3 regions of the Nocardiopsis sp. iso_238 genome follow, and region 1 is predicted to be linked to each of the others. Evidence: riboswitches for the same ligand, from Rfam matches in the RefSeq annotation. Region 1 holds a riboswitch; each other region holds the start of a gene.
The links. A riboswitch is a leader RNA that binds a small molecule or an ion and turns the genes downstream of it on or off. The one in region 1 is predicted to bind thiamine pyrophosphate.
Positions count from the first base shown of each region.

Region 1 (2,193 bases):
CGGTCCCCCCTTCTGTCTGGCGTCGTCCGGTCACCACCAGGCGTGGAAGTGGTGCACCGGTCCCTGGCCGCCGCCCGCGTCGATCTCGTCGGCGCGGCGCAGGGCCTCGGTGAGGTAGGCCTTGGCGTCGGCCACGGCGGCCACGGTGTCCGCTCGCTGGGGGAGCAGCGCGGCGATCGAGGAGGAGAGCGTGCAGCCGGTGCCGTGGGTGTTGCGGGTGGCCACCCGCCCGGCGCGGAACTCGACCGGCTCCGCGACCCCGTCGACCAGCAGGTCGACACTCTCCTCACCAGGCAGGTGCCCGCCCTTGAGCAGGACGCGGCGCGGACCGAGTTCGAGGAGGCGTTCGGCCTGCCCCCGCATCTCCTTGAGGCTGGTGGCCTCGGTCTCGCCGAGCAGGTCGGCGGCCTCGGGAAGGTTGGGGGTGAGCAGGTCGGCGCGCGGCAGCAGGACGGAGCGCAGCGCCTCGATCGCGGACCGCTCCAGGAGGCGGTCCCCGCTCTTGGCGACCATCACCGGGTCCACGACCACGTTCGGCAGCCCGTAGCGGTCCACGGCGGACGCGACGGCCTCGGTGACCTCGGACGTGGACAGCATCCCCACCTTGACCGCGTGCACGGTCGCGTCGGTGAACAGGGTGTCCATCTGGTCGGTGACGAAGGACGCGGGGACACCGTGGACCCCGGTGACCCCGCGTGTGGACTGGGCGGTCAACGCCGTCACCACGGTCATCCCGAAGACTCCGTGGGCGGAGAACGACTTCAGGTCGGCCTGGACGCCGGCGCCCCCGCTGGGGTCGCTTCCGGCGATGGACACGACGTTGTACGCGCTCATTGGCGTTCCTTCGCTAGTACGAACTAGGGCAGGTTCGACGGGTGTGCTCTCAGCCGGGAGGAGTCTCTCCGGCACCCCGCGCCGCCGGGGCCTCGCGGCCCCGGCATCAGTGTTGGTTTGTGGTGGTTCCGACTGTAGTGGACGGCCCGCCGGAGCGGACCGTCCCCTCACGCGGTCAGACGGTGACGTTGTGGCGGGTCTCCACGCGCTCCTGCTGGGCGTGCCTGCGCTGCTCCCAGATGATCATGCCGACGACCACCACGAAGCCGCCGACGGCGAAGGCGAGCGTCACGGGGACGTCGGTCATCGGCAGCAGGTCGCGGTTCTCGTCCTGCCACGGCCACAGGGCGCGCAGCGAACCCGCCATCAGTCCGGTCAGCACCACGAGGGTGATGTGGTGGTGGTTCTCCAGCAGGAACTGGAGCACCTTCACGAACAGGGCCAGACCCGTGATCATGCCGAGCACGAAGACGGTGATGTAGGGGAGGTCCGCCGCGCGCAGGGCCGCCATGGTCGGCTCGTACAGGCCCAGGGTCAGCAGGATGAACGAACCCGACAGGCCCGGCAGCACCAGGGCGCAGATCGCGACGGCCGCCGCGAAGAAGACCACCACCGGGTGCGTGGGCAGGTTGGCGCCGGGCAGGCCGGTGAGCGTGAAGGCGAGCGCGGCGAAGACGAGGGCGACCGCGTAGTGCCAGGCCTTCCACTTCTTGCCCGCGCCGGTGTAGGGGATCCACAGGCAGGCCAGGACCAGGCCGAAGAACAGCGCGTAGGCGTACTGGGCGTGCGCCTCCACCAGCGGTGCGAGGAAGACGGCGGCCAGGACGAGTGCGAGGGCCATGCCGATGAGGGCGGGGACGAGCACCGACCAGTCGACCTGGCGGAACTGCTCCTGGGCACGCTCCTTGCCGCGGCCCCGGGGCACGTCCGTGACGTAGCGCTTGATACCGCTGACCACGTGGCCCGCGCCACCGATGAGCTTGTCGTAGAGGCCGACCATCAGTGCGACCGTGCCGCCGCTGATGCCGGGCAGTGCCTCGGAGGTGCCGACGGCCCCGCCGCGCACCGCGTTGAAGATGTAGGAGCCTACTGACTTGGCCATGTTGTCGGGCGCTGGCCCGGGAGTCTCCCGGGAGAGGGCGCCGTCCTCCGTCCTGATGGGGCCGCCGGTCCCGTGTGCACGGTCGACCGGCGGGTCAAAGGGGTGCTGTACAGCGCGGGTCGCGGGGACGACCTCCACCGGTTCGATACTCCGGCCCGCGCGGATGTTTGCCGCCCGGGCCGTGCGATGGGGGAGGAGAGCCGTCAGGCCCCGGGCCGGGCTGCGCCAATTCTAGCGGCGCCGAACGGGGTGAGGAC
Region 1 is NZ_CM149668.1:4,477,078-4,479,270, reverse strand. It holds gene thiD (bifunctional hydroxymethylpyrimidine kinase/phosphomethylpyrimidine kinase) at 31-834, opposite strand; TPP riboswitch at 823-923, opposite strand; gene AC0VYL_RS20230 (DUF368 domain-containing protein) at 1,010-1,936, opposite strand.

Region 2 (2,193 bases), 510 kb from region 1:
ACACCGGCAGCGTCGAGGTGCAGCGACGCGAGGCCGCGGCCTTCCTGGCCAACGTCAGCCACGAGACCGGCGGGCTGGTGTACATCAAGGAGATCAACGAGGACAACTACCCGCACTACTGCGACCTGAGCCAGCCCTTCGGCTGTCCGGCCGGCCAGTCCGCCTACTACGGCAAGGGCCCGATCCAGCTGAGCTGGAACTACAACTACAAGGCCGCCGGTGACGCCCTCGGCATCGACCTGCTGAACAACCCCTACCTGGTCGAGCAGGACGCCTCGATCGCCTGGCGGACCGGACTCTGGTTCTGGAACACCCAGTCCGGTGCCGGGACGATGTCGGGGCACACCGCCATCGTCGACGGTCACGGCTTCGGCGAGTCGATCCGCTCCATCAACGGCTCGATCGAGTGCAACGGCGGCAACCCCGGACAGGTGCAGAGCCGCATCAACACGTTCACCCAGTTCACCCAGATCCTCGGCACCACCACGGGGTCGAACCTGAGCTGCTGAACCCCGGGTGCCGTGAGGCACCCCTGACGGCACCCGAGCGGGGGTGCGACCGGCGACCACCGCCGGGCGCGCCCCCGCTTCTTCGTGTCCCGGAGGAGGGAAGGTCTTCACCGCGCGTCCTGTTTGCCCCATAATGGAGCCAATCCGACAGGGGAGCGCGTGAGCGCTGAGAGTGCGGCACCCGGCCGCAGACCCTTACACACCTGATCTGGGTCATGCCAGCGAAGGAAGTCGTAGGAAACCGCCGTCGTGCGTGCGTCAGCGCGCGCCCGACCGGCGCTCTTGGCCACATGGGCCCTCGTCACCCCGACGAAGGGACACCAACCATCATGAGTACCGAAAACCGCGGGACCGGCACCGGAGCCACCGCCGAACCCGGGGGCCCCGTCCGGGAGGTCCTCGCGAAGGCCCGGAGCTGGCGCACCGTCGACATCGTCGTCGCCGCCGTCATCGGCGTCGCGGTCGGCGTCGTCTTCTGGCTGTGGAACATCGTCTGGTCGGTCACCACACCGCTGTTCGTCGCGTTCCCGCCAGGGCAGGCCGTCGTCTACGGCATGTGGCTGATCTCCGGCGTGCTCGGCGGCCTCATCATCCGCAAGCCCGGCGCGGCCCTGCTCACCTCGATCGCCGCCGCCTCGGTCTCGGCCGTGCTGGGCACCCAGTGGGGGGTCATGGTCGTCGTCGACGGCACCCTCCAGGGGCTGCTGCCCGAACTGGTGTTCCTCGCCTTCGCCTACCGGCGCTGGAACATGGGCGTGGCCGTGCTCGCCGCCGCCGTCGCCGGGCTCTCCCCGGCCATCCGCGACAACATCGCCTACAACGTCACCTGGCCGATCGAGTACCAGCTCACCTACGGCGTGATCGTGGTGCTCAGCGCGGCCGTCATCGCGGGCGTCGGCGCGCGCCTGCTCACCACCGCGCTGGCCAGGTCCGGCGCGCTGGCCCCCTTCCCCTCGGCCAGGGGCTGACCGTGACACGACCCAACGCACGAGGGGCGCGCGTCGAACTCTCCGGCTGGGGATGGAAGCACTCCGGCCGTGACACGTACGCCCTGCGCGGGGTGGACCTCACCGTCGAACCGGGGGAGCGGGTCCTGCTGCTCGGAGCCTCGGGCGCGGGCAAGTCCACCCTGCTGCACTCCCTGGCCGGGCTCACCGGTGAGGACGGCGCGATCAGCGGGGAGCACGAGGGCTCGCTGCTGGTGGACGGAGCACCCGCCGACCGCGGCCGGGGCGGCGTCGGGCTGGTCAGCCAGGACCCCGAGACCCAGCTCGTGATGGCCCGGGCCGGGGACGACGTCGCCTTCGGACTGGAGAACCTGGGGGTGGACCCCGAGCACATCTGGCCCCGGGTCGAGCGCTCCCTGACGGAGGTCGGCTTCCCCTACGGCCTCCGGCACTCCACGGGCGCCCTCTCCGGCGGGGAGAAACAGCGCCTGGTCATCGCCGGCGCGCTGGCCATGCGGCCGCGCCTGCTGCTCCTGGACGAACCCACCGCCAACCTCGACCCCGCCGGGGCGGTGCTCGTCCGCGACCTGCTCTCCCGCCTGCTCCACGAGACCGAGGCCACCCTCGTACTGGTCGAACACCGGGTGGCCGACGTCGTGGACCTGGTGGACCGGGTCGTCGTGGTCGAACCCGGCGGGGGAGTGATCGCGGACGGCACCCCGGAGCGGGTGTTCGCG
Region 2 is NZ_CM149668.1:4,991,006-4,993,198, reverse strand. It holds gene AC0VYL_RS22580 (glycoside hydrolase family 19 protein) at 1-509, shown strand, start outside; TPP riboswitch at 649-756, shown strand; gene AC0VYL_RS22575 (ECF transporter S component) at 839-1,477, shown strand; gene AC0VYL_RS22570 (ABC transporter ATP-binding protein) at 1,480-2,193, shown strand, end outside.
Region 2: another riboswitch for thiamine pyrophosphate. It lies ahead of AC0VYL_RS22575 (ECF transporter S component); the one in region 1 lies ahead of thiD (bifunctional hydroxymethylpyrimidine kinase/phosphomethylpyrimidine kinase).

Region 3 (2,193 bases), 2.4 Mb from region 1:
GCAGCAGCTGCCCCTTGACCGGGCGCAGCGGCGGCACCACCGGTTCGGGCACCCGCACCCGGTCACCCCAGCACCCGGCGGCGAGCACCACCTGCTCGGCGGGCAGTTCGGTCCCGTCGGCCAGGCGGACGCCCAGGCGCGCCCCGTGGGTGCCGGGGGAGGCGATCTCCTCCGCGTACCCGGGGACCTCGCGCACGCCCGCGCGTTCCCCGGCACGGGCCAGGGCCAGGAGCAGCGCGCGCGGGTTCACGGAGTGGTCCTCGGGGGCCAGCACCCCGCCGCGCACGCCGGGCGCGAGCGTGGGTTCCAGGCGTCGGCATTCGCGGCTGGTGAGCCGCTCGGTGGGGATGCCCAGGCGCTGCTGGAGCGCGTGCAGGTCGGTGAGGACCGCGAGGTCGTCGCGGTCGAAGGCGACCAGCAGCGTCCCGGTGCGGCGGTGGCCGACGTCGACGCCGCTAGCCTCCTGGAGTTCGGTGACGAAGTCGTCGTAGAGGCGCGCCGAGCGCACCCCGAGCTCCATGAGCTCCTCCTCGCCGAAGACCGCCTCGGTGGCGGGGGTGAGCATGCCCGCCGCGACGGTCGAGGAGGCGCGGGCCTCGGAGGGCGCGGTGACGGGGTCGGGTTCGACCAGGGTCACGGCCAGGCCGCGCTGGGCGGCGCGCCAGGCGGTGACCCGGCCGACGACGCCGCCGCCGACCACGACCACCGCATTGGTGGGATGAATCGTCTTCTGTGGGGGAACCTCGTCGGTGCGCACGGCGCCGTGTTCCACTCCCTTCGCCGGAATGACCCGGATCAGGTTCGTGCGGTCGGAGGCGGTGAGCCTCCCTCTCAGCCGGGTCCACCCGGCTCCCGCGGGACGTCTCTCTTCACTCCCATCCTAGGCCGTGTTTTCTGGATCATTCCTCCCGCCCGTCGCCCGCCACCACCCTCAACGGACGCCTTCGGCGCTGTGTCCTCGCGTTACCACCGGGCTGCCTCTCGCTCCACGGCTTGCGAGAGATTGCCGGGCCCCCGCTGTGCGAGGCTGCGGAGCTTGCGTAGCAGTGCACAGTAGGGGCGACGGCCGCTCGCATCGATGGCGGCTCTGCCGCCACCGGCGAAAGCATCCACAGAAACACGCCCTGGGACAACCCGTCCAGGGCGGTCGTGGCGGGGATCTCCCAGGCAGGGGGCCCGGGAGCGGCGCGATGGTCACCGGGGCCCGGCCGGGTGTGGCAGATTGGACGGGTGACACAAAGCGATCGTGAACTCGACGAACTCGTCGGCGAATGGCTGACCCTGCGTGAGGCGGCCGCGCCGCTGGGCGTGAGCCCCAACCGCATCAAGACCCTCATCCGCGAGAACCGCCTCATGGGCGTGGTGCGCGGTGGCGAACTCTCCATTCCCGCCGCCTTCCTGGACGGCCCGGACCTGGTCAAGGGCCTGCCGGGCACCATCGTGCTGCTCACCGACGCCGGTTTCTCCACCGAGGAGGCCCTGCGCTGGCTGTTCACGCCGGACGACACCCTGCCGGGCACGCCGATCCAGGCCATGCGCGAGAACCGGGGCACCGAGGTCCGCCGCCGGGCCCAGGGCATGGCCTTCTGAGCCGCCCACGGCCCGGGGACGCACCGCCCCGGTGACGTCCCCCGGGCCGTTGGTTAGGGTGGGGCGCGTGAGGACGAGCCACGGAACCAGCCTGCGCGAGCGCCTGGACGCATCCCTTCTGTACCTGTGCACCGACGCCCGGACCGAGAGCGGTGATCTCGCGGAGTTCGCGGACGCTGCCCTGGCCGGGGGCGTGGACATCATCCAGCTCCGGGAGAAGGGCCTGGAGGCCCGCCAGGAACTGGCCGCCCTGGAGGTCCTGCGCGAGGCGTGCGAACGCCACGGCGCCCTGCTCGCCGTCAACGACCGCGCCGACATCGCCCGCGCGGTGCGCGCCGACGTCCTGCACCTCGGCCAGCGCGACCTGCCGGTGCCCCTGGCCCGCGACATCATCGGCGCCGACCCGCTGGTCGGCCGCTCCAACAACGACCCCGAGGCCGCCGCCCGTTCGGCGGAGGAGCCCGGGAGCGACTACTTCTGCGTGGGCCCGACCTGGGCGACCCCCACCAAGCCGGGCCGCCCGGCGGCCGGGCTCGAACTGGTCGAGCGCGCGGCCGCGCTCGGCACCGACCGGCCCTGGTTCGCGATCGGCGGCATCGACCT
Region 3 is NZ_CM149668.1:2,046,836-2,049,028, forward strand. It holds gene thiO (glycine oxidase ThiO) at 1-757, opposite strand, end outside; TPP riboswitch at 756-866, opposite strand; gene AC0VYL_RS09135 (Rv2175c family DNA-binding protein) at 1,231-1,590, shown strand; gene thiE (thiamine phosphate synthase) at 1,658-2,193, shown strand, end outside.
Region 3: another riboswitch for thiamine pyrophosphate. It lies ahead of thiO (glycine oxidase ThiO); the one in region 1 lies ahead of thiD (bifunctional hydroxymethylpyrimidine kinase/phosphomethylpyrimidine kinase).